3 regions of the Mesorhizobium sp. GW821-FHT04C10 genome follow, and region 2 is predicted to be linked to each of the others. Evidence: riboswitches for the same ligand, from Rfam matches in the RefSeq annotation. Region 2 holds a riboswitch; each other region holds the start of a gene.
The links. Region 2 has a riboswitch for cobalamin ahead of AC07UC_RS18710 (CbtB domain-containing protein). Riboswitches for the same ligand answer to the same signal wherever they lie in the genome.
Positions count from the first base shown of each region.

Region 1: it holds a riboswitch for cobalamin, as region 2 does, so the genes downstream of both, AC07UC_RS32245 (CbtB domain-containing protein) here and AC07UC_RS18710 (CbtB domain-containing protein) in region 2, are expected to answer to the same signal.
Region 3: it holds a riboswitch for cobalamin, as region 2 does, so the genes downstream of both, AC07UC_RS32260 (ribonucleoside-diphosphate reductase subunit alpha) here and AC07UC_RS18710 (CbtB domain-containing protein) in region 2, are expected to answer to the same signal.

Region 1 is NZ_JBWKTL010000001.1:6,743,850-6,747,421, forward strand. It holds gene AC07UC_RS32225 (aromatic ring-hydroxylating oxygenase subunit alpha) at 1-11, opposite strand, end outside; gene AC07UC_RS32230 (homocysteine S-methyltransferase family protein) at 61-1,122, opposite strand; gene AC07UC_RS32235 (hypothetical protein) at 1,141-1,263, opposite strand; gene AC07UC_RS32240 (hypothetical protein) at 1,297-1,440, opposite strand; cobalamin riboswitch at 1,548-1,753, opposite strand; adenosylcobalamin (AdoCbl) riboswitch at 1,919-2,008, shown strand; gene AC07UC_RS32245 (CbtB domain-containing protein) at 2,053-2,262, shown strand; gene AC07UC_RS32250 (CbtA family protein) at 2,368-3,114, shown strand; gene AC07UC_RS32255 (ribonucleotide-diphosphate reductase subunit beta) at 3,198-3,572, opposite strand, start outside.
Region 2 is NZ_JBWKTL010000001.1:3,870,421-3,873,992, reverse strand. It holds gene cobO (cob(I)yrinic acid a,c-diamide adenosyltransferase) at 1-109, opposite strand, end outside; gene cobU (bifunctional adenosylcobinamide kinase/adenosylcobinamide-phosphate guanylyltransferase) at 111-626, opposite strand; gene AC07UC_RS18715 (CbtA family protein) at 619-1,431, opposite strand; gene AC07UC_RS18710 (CbtB domain-containing protein) at 1,447-1,626, opposite strand; cobalamin riboswitch at 1,663-1,860, opposite strand; gene AC07UC_RS18705 (aromatic ring-hydroxylating oxygenase subunit alpha) at 2,006-3,175, shown strand; gene AC07UC_RS18700 (MFS transporter) at 3,179-3,572, opposite strand, start outside.
Region 3 is NZ_JBWKTL010000001.1:6,749,645-6,753,216, forward strand. It holds gene AC07UC_RS32260 (ribonucleoside-diphosphate reductase subunit alpha) at 1-1,434, opposite strand, end outside; cobalamin riboswitch at 1,541-1,752, opposite strand; gene AC07UC_RS32265 (alpha/beta fold hydrolase) at 1,820-2,638, opposite strand; gene AC07UC_RS32270 (ABC transporter substrate-binding protein) at 2,830-3,572, shown strand, end outside.

The DNA.
Region 1 (3,572 bases), 2.9 Mb from region 2:
TGCACGTTCATAACCCATTCCTGTCTGGCGATTTGGATGTCTATGGTGGCCCGGTCCGTGTCAGATCTCGAGGCGCCGCCCCTTGTAGGCGTCTGGGATCGCCGCATCGCTGCCGAAGAAGGCGTGCCTGGACATGTCGGGCGAATAGCGACTGCCGGGTACGGTGCGGCCAAGCGCTTCGGCCACGGCGCGGATGTGATGCGGGGCCGCGCCGCAGCAAAGCCCGATATAACGGACCCCGAGATCAAAGGCTTCCCGTGCGAATTCGGCGCATTCGTAGCGATTGCAGGTGAACAGATCGAGCGCGGTCGGGAACGGCCGGTTGCCGGGAATGCAGGAACAGGCGCGGTCGGTCAGCGACTGGAAGGTCGGTTCCGCGTCAGTCGTGCGGTAGGGCACCGGCAATGCGGCGACATGGCATGAGATGGCGTCACGCACTTTGCGCACCACCGGCATCAGCGTCTTCGGCCCGCGCTGGCAGTTCAGTCCAACGACGTCGGCGCCCGCCGCCTCCAGCCGCTTGCAGGCATCGACGACCGAGACGCCGTCGAACATCTTTTCCTCACGGTGGACGGAGAGCGTGACCACGGTCGGCAGGCCGGTTTTCTTCATCACGTCGAGCGCGATCTCGGCCTCGCCGCACCAGTCGATGGTCTCGGCGATGAGGAAGTCGGCCCCCTCCTCCACCGCCCAGCCGATCTGCTCCTCGAACATGGCGCGCACGGCATCGTGGGTCTTCCTGTCGTCGGCTTCATAGGCATTGGTGTTGCAGATGTTGCCAGCCATAAGGCAATCATTGCGGTCGGCGACATCCTTGGCTATGCGCAACGCCTGACGGTTGATCTTTTCCAGAATATCCTCACGGCCGATCACCCTCAGCTTCTGGCGGTGAGCGTAATAGGTGAAGGCTTCGACAACCTCCGAGCCGGCATGGACGAAATCCTCATGCAGACGTGTCACCGCGTCCGGATGTTCGAGAACCACTTCCGGTACGAACGGGCCGGCCTGCAGATAGCCGCGACGTTCGAGTTCGAACAGATAGCCTTCGGCACAGATGACGGCGCCGGCGTCGAGACGTTCGAGCAGGCCGCGCTTGGCCGTGAGAGTAGATTTTGCAGACATGATTTCTTTCCTCGGCACTTAGAGATTGCGGACGCGCGACGGCCAGGCGCTGGTTCCGGCGACGACGGCAAGCAAGGTGCGCAGCCGCAAGACGTCCGGATGCAGATGGCCGCAGCGGTCGATCAGCGCAATCTTTTTCAAGGCCGCGGCCTCCAGATCGGCGTCATGCGGCACCTACAGCAGCCAGTCGGAGAACACTTCTTCCGGTGGCGGCAGCGGCGAGACGGCGCGCATCGTCGTCGCATTGACGCGACGCACCGTGCGAGGGCGTTGCGGTCTGCCGGGCGCGAGCCCGGGTATTTCATTGTGCGAATCCATGTTCGTCCTTCTTTGCAAGGACTGAACCTGGTGGTGATGGAGGAAAGCCACGGTCGGCGCTAAGGCCGGTCCGCATCTACCTCTTGACCGCCCACCGCGATCAGTCGAGTTCAAATCTGTTCGAGGCTGGTTTCCGGGCTCCGAAGGGGTCTTTTTGGACCGGTTCCGACACCTTCCCAGGCATTTGCCCAGTGGTCTGTTGTCGGAACGCACGCTTCGCTACCGTTGCGGGGGCAGCGCCGGAATCTCACCGGCTTCCCAATTATCCCTCCGGCCGAATCGACTGAAGGGCACCTTGAACCCCACGATATAAGCACCTGCTCGCCAAGGCCGTCCACACGGAAACGACACGGTCGGGGCGGAAAGCCGATAGAGCACCGACACGAGGGCCTCGTTCCGGCAGGTCGAACACATTCCCGTGTGATCGATCACATCTCGTTGACAGTAACAGCGCCGGCTGAATAGGCTGGCGTTAAAGTTACGGGTTTGGAAGCCGGTGAAATTCCGGCACGGTCGCGCCACTGTGATCAGCAATTGTTCTTGCTGAAAGTCAGGCCTTCTCCCGTAAAAATGGTTTCGATCAACGGGACGCTGAATCCCAGGAGAGCCTTAATGTCCAATACCACCTTTGCACCAACCTACGGTCCGGTTCCGATCCCGGCGAAAGAGCTTCTTCCGTGGGCGATCTTCGGCGGTCTCTTGTGCCTGCTTGCGATCTATTTCGTCGGCGCGGAAGAAGGTGCCACCTCGATGATTTCGGGCATGTATGTCCATGAATGGGTACATGACGGTCGCCACCTGCTCGGCTTCCCTTGCCACTAAGAGTTGGCCATCCCGAAGGGATGCCGTCCTGATCATTTGTTTTAGCGCGTGACAGCAACCGAAAGGCCGGGGGCTTTTCGAGGTCATGCTTCGGGGATCATGAACATGGTTGGTAGTCTTCTGCTGCGCGGCATGCTGGTCGGCATCGTCGCAGGGCTTCTCGCATTTGGTTTTGCCAAGATCTACGGCGAGCCGCAGGTCGACCGGGCCATTGCCTTCGAGGAACAAACCGCCCAGGCCGCTGGCGAAGCGCCCGAGCCTGAACTCGTCAGCCGTCCTACACAGGCCGGGTTCGGCCTCCTGACCGGCGTGCTGGTCTATGCCGCGTCGATCGGCGGGCTGTTTTCGCTGGTCTTCGCCTACACCTATGGCCGCATCAGCAGCCTGGGACCGCGCGCCACCTCCGCAGTACTGGCCCTGGCAGCCTTCGTTTCAATCGTTCTGGTTCCGGACCTGAAATATCCCGCCAATCCACCTTCGGTCGGCAATCCCGACACGATAGGGTCGCGGACAGTGCTGTTCTTCATCATGCTGGTGATCTCCATTGCCGCATTGACGGCGGCGGTCGGGCTGTCACGAAGGCTTTGGGCACAGTATGGCCCTTGGAACGCGACGATCATTGCGGGCGCGGCATTCATCGCGGTCATAACGGTCGCCATGTACGTGCTGCCAACCATCAACGAAGTGCCGGAGAAATTCTCGGCCGATCTCTTGTGGCGCTTCCGTGTTGCCTCGCTTGGCATCCATGTGGTGCTGTGGACCACCATCGGTCTTGTCTTCGGCGCCATCGCCGAGCGCAGCTTCGCCGATCAGGGCTCGCGTTCGGCGTCCTCTCGTCCTGCCTTGCGTTAAATACGTTCCGAAGGTTGAGGAGGCTGTATAGTGCGGCGCCCTTCATGGCCGCCGTTCTATCGTTCGCGAATAGCTGCGTGCTGTTAGTCCCAGGCCAGCGCACCGCCATTCTGGTATTCGATGACGCGGGTCTCGAAGAAGTTCTTTTCCTTCTTCAAGTCCATGGCCTCGGACATCCACGGGAACGGATTCTCGACCTCGGCGAAGACCAGTTGCAGGCCAAGCTGGGCGCAGCGGCGGTTGGCGATAAAGTGCATGTAGGTTTCGCAGAGGGCCGCATTGAGGCCAAGGAAACCGCGCGGCATCGTGTCCCGTCCGTAGGCGGCCTCGAGTTCGGCCGCCGTGCGGATCATGCCGCGCACCTCCTCCTGGAACGCCTTCGTCCACAGATGCGGATTCTCGATCTTGATCTGGTTGATGACGTCGATGCCGAAATTCAGATGGATGGATTCGTCGCG
Region 2 (3,572 bases):
TCGTCTTGGCGGCCACCTCGGCGTCCTGCACCGCCTTGCGCTTGGCCATCTTGGCGCGGTGGCGCTCTTCGTCCCTGTCTTCGGTGGTCTTGCCGTCGATATCGGTCATCTCATTTCACCTTGAGCGGCAGCCCCGCCACCATCAGCAGCACCGTATCGGCGATCGCCGCGACCTGCTGGTTGAGCCGACCGGCCTCATCACGAAACCGGCGCGCCAGCGCATTATCCGGCACGATGCCTTGCCCGACTTCGTTGGAGACCACGAACCACGGCCCGCGCGACCGCGACAACACATCGGCCAGCCGCCGGCATTCAAACCCAAGGTCATGGTTTGCCAGCATGTGATTGGTCAGCCACAGCGTCAGGCAGTCGACCAGCACCGGCCGGCCATCGGGCAAAGCCTCGAGCGCGCCGGCGAGGTCGAGCGGCGCATCGATGGTCGTCCAGCCCGCGCCGCGCCGCGCCCGATGCAGCGCGATGCGCTCGCGCATCTCGTCGTCATAGGCTTGCGCGGTGGCGATGTAGGTCCATGGCGAGGGCAACGCCGTCACCAGGGTTTCGGCATGCGCGCTCTTTCCCGAGCGCGCACCACCGATGATGAAGGTCAGCCTGCCGCGATCAGGCAAAGCTGTCGCGCAGGCTGGTAGCGGTGCCGGTGAAGCGTCCGCGCACCACGCCGACGACGGCGCCAAGCACCAGCCAGAACACCAGACTGGTCAGCGTCACCGCCACCACGAACTGGTGGTGCAGGCCTTCCGGGATCGGTGTCTCGAAGCTGTCGGGCTGCGGCGCGCCGACAATGTGCGGCGCCACGATCAGCAGCACGGCAAGGATGGCGAGCGGCAGCGACTTGCGGAACGCGATCAGGCCAAGCCCGATGGCGGTCGCGACCACCGTTGCCACCCACCAGATCTGCCGCTGCGTGAGGTCGGCCGCCGGCATGGCGGGCAGTTCCGGCGGCAGGCCGAGGCCGGGCGCCAGCGTGAACACGGCAAAGCCGGCCAGGCCCCAGAACACGCCCTGGCGCCAGTTGCCGATGCCGCCGGCGAATTCCGAAACAGCGACCAGGATCAGCGCGAAACCGATGCCGGTGACGACGTTGGAAACCACGTTGAAGGCAAAACGCTCGAAGCCGTCGGCCGGCGCCCAGCCCTCGTCTTCGGCCGGAGCAGCCGCGGCGGCCGGAGCCGGGGTGGCAGCGCTCATGGCATTCGATGCCGCCGGCGCGGCGGAACTCATTGCGTTGCCGCTGGCGGCATCAGCCGGCGCCGCGGGTGCGGCGGCATGGTCATGGCCGCCTTCGGCCTGTTCGTAGACTTCCGCCTTGAGGATCAGCGGCACGGTGGCATAGGCCTGCATGCAGGCGAGGACGACGCCGGCCACGAGCCCTGCGATCGCCGCGATGAACACGACGTTGCGAAACAGATTCATGATGTCAGATCCTCGTCAGTGGCAGGGAAACGCCATCGAATGCCGGTTGTCATGACCGGCATTGTGGACCGCATCGATGTGCGAGAAGCCGACGAAGCCGATGATGAAGGTGCCGAGCAGCGCGGCGAGCGCCAGCTGCATGAAGCGCGACTGCGAGGAGACGGAGGCGCCGAGGGAGACGGAAGCGGTAGTCATGTCTTGTCCTTTCACCCTCCACCCGAGGGCATCGAAGTCAGTTTCCTGTCGCCGGCAGGTCTCCTGGCTCACGGATCAGCGCCCTTCCCCACCTTCCCGAAGACAAATCCTCAGTGGCATATGGAGAGGACTACCGCACACAGTTGCGGGGGCAGCAACGGCATTGGGCAACAAGTCAGCCCGCACCGCATTCCCTCTTGGCTCCAAAATGGAACCGACGACATCAGCGACTATAGGCAGAATCATCGCCTCCGGCAAACCAAATTCCGCCGGTAACCAGCGCGATTACGCCATGCCGGCCACATCAGCCATCAATCGGCGCCACAATTGACAATTGTGCCGGCCGGGTGTCGGCTGGCCACTTCACAGGAAGCCAGCCATGCAGCCCATTGCCAGCGAGCGCGATCCCTATAACGGCCTGACCCAGGCCGAACCCACCCTGCCCTCATCGGCCTATTGGGATGAAGCGGCCTATCAACTGGACCTCGATGCCATCTGGTACAAGAACTGGCTGCTGGTCTGCCGCGAGGCCGATCTTGCCCAGCCGCTGGCCTTCCGCCGATTCCGCATCGGCACGCAGGACATCATCGTGCTGCGCGACGACACCGGCGCGCTACGTGCCTTCCACAACACGTGCCGGCATCGCGGCTCGCAGCTTTGCCAGGAGAGCGAGGGCCGGCTGAAGGCGCGGCTGATCACCTGCCCCTATCATGCCTGGTCCTATTCGCTTCGCGGCGACCTCGTGCGCGTGCCGTCGAAATCATTGCCGGACGGCTTCGACAAGGCCGACCATCCGCTCTATCGCGTCGCACTCTCGGTATGGCGCGGCTTCGTGTTCATCAATTTGCAGGAGGATGCGGCCGGCTCGGCGCAGGCATCCTTCGACCCTGCCTCCGGCAATCTCGGCAACTGGCCTCTGGAAACGCTGGTGGCGGGCCATGTGCTGCGCAAGGTGATGCACTGCAACTGGAAGATCTTTTGGGAGAACTTCAACGAGTGCCTGCATTGTCCGGGCGTCCACAAGGACCTGTCGCGGCTGGTGCCGATCTATGGCCGCGGCCTGATGAGCCGGCATGACGACCCCGAATGGACCCGGCACGCCGACAATGACGCGCCGGAGTTTTCCGGTGGTCTGCGGGCGGGCGCCGAAACCTGGTCGAGCGACGGCAAGACCCATGGGCCGGTCTTCCCGGGATTGACACCGGCCGAACGCGCCGCCGGCCAGACCTACGCCACCAGCCTGCCCTCGATGTTCATCGTCGGCCATGTCGACTATGTCAGGACCGTTCGGCTGGTACCGCTCGGGCCGGAACAGACGGAACTTGTCGCCGAATGGCTGTTCGCGCCCGAGGCGCTGGCCGCGACCGACATCGACAACATCATCGCCTTCGGCACACAGGTGCTGGAGGAGGATGCGGCGATCTGCGAGGTCAACCAGAAAGGCCTGCGCTCGATGCGCCATGCCGCCGGCGTGCTGATGCCCGAGGAATATGAACTGCACCGCTTCCACAACTGGGTGCGCGAGCGCCATGCGGCACTTTCACCGTGATCCTCACAGCGACTTCGGCAGATAGCGCCAGGTCACGAAGCCGCACGCCGCCGCCAGCAGGCTGAGCGTGACAAACACCGAGCCCAGCCCGAAGAAGATCAGCACCACCGAATAAACCAGCGGCGGCGTGAGTTCCGAAAAATCGAGATAGGTGCGGTAGACCGCAGCCATCTGCGGCCGTTCATAAGATCGTACAGAACGCATGAAGGCGGTCGAGCCCAGGGCATCGAGCGCGATGGTAAAGAACGCGCCACCAAGCAGGAAAGCGCCGGTCAGCAATGGCGCGGTCGCGCCCACCGTGCCGGCCGCCAGCAGCATGGCCGACATGGCGAAATAGGCAAATGTCATGGTGCGGCGGCCGCCAAAGCGTTTTCCAGCCTTGCCCCAGAAGATCGCC
Region 3 (3,572 bases), 2.9 Mb from region 2:
ATGCGTGCGGCGGCGGTCGTCGCCGGTATTTTTCCTCAGGTCGAGGAACTCCTCGATGTCGACATGCCAGGTCTCGAGATAGGCGCAGACCGCGCCCTTGCGTTTTCCGCCCTGGTTGACGGCGATCGCCGTGTCGTTGGCAACCTTCAGGAACGGCACGATGCCCTGGCTCTCGCCATTGGTGCCCTTGATGTGAGCGCCGAGGCCACGCACCGGCGTCCAGTCATTGCCGAGCCCGCCCGAATATTTGGCGAGCAGCGCATTGTCCTTCACGGCCTTGAAGATGCCGTCGAGATCGTCGGCGACCGTGGTCAGGAAGCATGACGACAGCTGCGGCCTGAGCGTACCCGAATTGAACAGCGTCGGGGTCGAGGCCATGAAGTCGAAAGACGACAGCAGGTCATAGAATTCGATGGCGCGCGCCTCGCGGTCGATCTCCCTAATCGCAAGCCCCATGGCGACGCGCATGAAGAATGCCTGGGGCAGTTCGAAGCGCTTGCCGCTGGTGTGCAGGAAATAGCGGTCGTAGAGCGTCTGCAGGCCGAGGAACTGGAACTGCAGGTCGCGCTCCGGCTTCAGCGCAGCGCCGAGGCGGGCGAGATCATAGCGGCCAAGTTCGGGATCGATCAGTTCGGCCTTGATGCCGGTGGACATACATTGCGGGAAATAGGAGGCGTAGCGGCTCGCCATCTCGGCATGCGTCGCCTGTTCCGCCCTGCCGGCGACAAAACTCAGCGCCTCGCGCCGCAGCCGGTCGAGCAGCAGGCGGGCGCTGACGAAGGCATAGTTCGGTTCGGTCTCGACCAGCGTGCGCGCCGCCAGGATCGGCGCCAGCGACAATTCATCCAGCGTGATGCCGTCATAGAGGTTGCGCCTGGTCTCGGTGAGGATGGTTTCAGCTGAAACCGCTTCCAGGCCGGCGCAGGCCTCGTCGATGACCCGACGCAGCCGCGCCTCGTCGAGCGGCGCCAGGCTGCCGTCGTCCGCCTTGACCTTGAGCACCGACGACGACGCGTCCGCCACGCTCGCGCTGTGGGCCTGGCGGTCGCGACTGCGCTCCTCGCGGTAGAGCACGTAGGCGCGTGCCACCTTGTGGTGTTCGCTGCGCATCAGCGCCAGTTCGACCTGGTCCTGGATCTCCTCGATGTGGAAGGTGCGGCCAGCGTCCGCACGGCGGGTGAGCGCTGCCATAACCTGCGCGGTCAGTTCCTCCACGACGTCATGGACACGCCGCGAACCGGCGGCCACCGAACCCTCGACCGCCAGAAAAGCCTTGGTCAGCGCAACCGCGATCTTGGTGGCGTCGAACGGCGTCACCGAGCCGTTGCGGCGGATGACCTGATAGGCCGGCCGCGCAGGCTGGGCCGATGTATCGATGCGAGAGAAAGGAACCCGATCGGTCCCGTTGGTGTGGATGGTGGAAGTCGCCGGCATCATGATCCCCGATTGGTTGGAGACGGAGGCCTTGGCGCACGCATGCCTGAGTGACGGCCGGAGATTCGGCCGCAGCAAGCGCACCACCGGGACACCCCGCCCGTGGACGTTCAAATTCATCGCGGCAGGTCTCCTGGCTCGCAGGTCGTCGCTTCCGTCGGCCTTCCCAGCGCGTCCACGCCAGTGGCATTACTCGACTTAAGCTCGCTGCTTACAGTTGCGGGGGCAGCGCCGGCATTGCGAAGAATCGCTCACCGGCTTCCCTCTTAGCTCCCGAATCCAAACAGATTCGAAAGAACCACGATGGCTATATGTAGCGTCTCCGGACCCCAACCTGTCAATGGCTTGACGATTCGAATTTTGGATCGTCAACAGGGCGTCGACCCTAAGCCTTGTCGACGCTCGCCAGGAAGCGGGCGAAGATTGGATCGAAGCGGCCGGGCGAATCCCAGAACGGCGCATGGCCTGAATCGTCGAGCAGATGCGCCTTGCCTTCCCACAGGTTGGAAATTTTCACGGCCGCGACGAAATCGGTGTTGACGAACGGTTCGTCGATGCCGTTCAGAACGGCGATGGGCGGCGTCTTGCCGGCGACGATCTCGCGCTGGTTGCGGCCGGTGCCGGCCGCGAATTTCTCGAACATCAGGCGCCGTGCGCGACCGTCAGTGCGTGCGACAGTGTCGAGGAGAAACGGCTCGAACGGCTCACCGCAGGTGCTGCGCGCATAGGCCTCGACATCGGCGGCAGTGAAACTTTCCTGTCCGGCAAGGTGCATGTGCGGGCTCGGTTTGAAGCCGTTGCCGACCTCCGAGGGCGCCACTGGCGGGGTGCCTGTGATCATCAGGCCGAGCAGGCCGGGAAAGCGGTCGATCATCTCCAATCCGATATGGCCGCCAAGCGACCAGCCGAAGACGATGGCCTTGTCGATGCCGAGCAGCCCGAGCACTTCGGTCATCGCATCGGCATAGCCCTCCATGCTGTAGGAGCGGTCCGGATCGATCGCATCACCTGATGCCCCGTGGCCCGGCAGATCGGGAGCGATGATACGGTAGCGCTCGCCCAGCTGGCTCTCGAGCTGGTTGCGGAAAACAGCTCCGGAAGAGGAATTGCCGTGGATCAGCAACACGGCGGTGCCTTTGCCACCGGTCTCGCGAACGGCGATCTTGCCGTGGCTGGTTTCAAGGGTCTTCTGCGAGATCGTCATGGTCCGCTCCGTCTGGAATTGCCTTGTTTTAGTGCAGATGCGCAGCAAAGCGCCACGGCTTCCATACCTTTTGCGGGAACCGTCTTCCCGGTCAGGCTGCGTTGAAAAATCCTTTTCAAATAAGAACAATTATGCGTAGATTGTCAATTATCCAACTCCCGATGAACGGGAGGAAAACAGGGAACCGCACGATGAAATTCAAATCCGCAGGCAACAGAATCCGCCATATGCTGATGAGCAGCGCGCTGATCGGCGTGTTTGCCACGGCGAGCGCGCCCGCTTTCGCCGACGTCGTCAAGATCGGCCTGCTCGCGCCTATCACCGGGCCCGCCGCGGCGGACGGGCAGGAATTCCAGCGCGGCGTACAGATGGCGATCGACGAGGCAAACGCGGCCGGCGGCGTTGCCGGCAACACGTTCGAACTGGTGGTCGGCGACGTCAAGGATCAGTCCGCTGGCAATGTCACCAGCGCGGTCGAGCGCCTGCTTGGCGATCCCGGCGTGCAGTTCATGCTCACCGGTTACGCCAGCTTGACGAATTTCGAGATCGACAACATGGCCGAGGCCGAGATGCCCTACATGCTCGCGGCCACCTCGCAGCAGACCAAGGATATCATCGCGCCGAACCCTGACAAATACATGTGCTGCTGGTCGCTGACGCCGTCCTTCGACGCCTATAACACCGACGTCACCCTGTTCGTAGAGAAGCTCGCGGCCGACGGCAAGATCACCTTGCCGACCAAGAAGGTCGCCATCATCTCCTCGGACAACGCCTATTCCAAGACCATCTCCGAAGGCATGAAGAAGACCTTCAAGGAAAAGGGCTGGACCATCACGGTCGACGAGATCGTTCCGTTCGGCGAAGTGACCGACTGGCGCTCGATCCTCGCCAAGGTGCGCGAGAATGTCCCGGACGTCGTCATCAATACCGACTA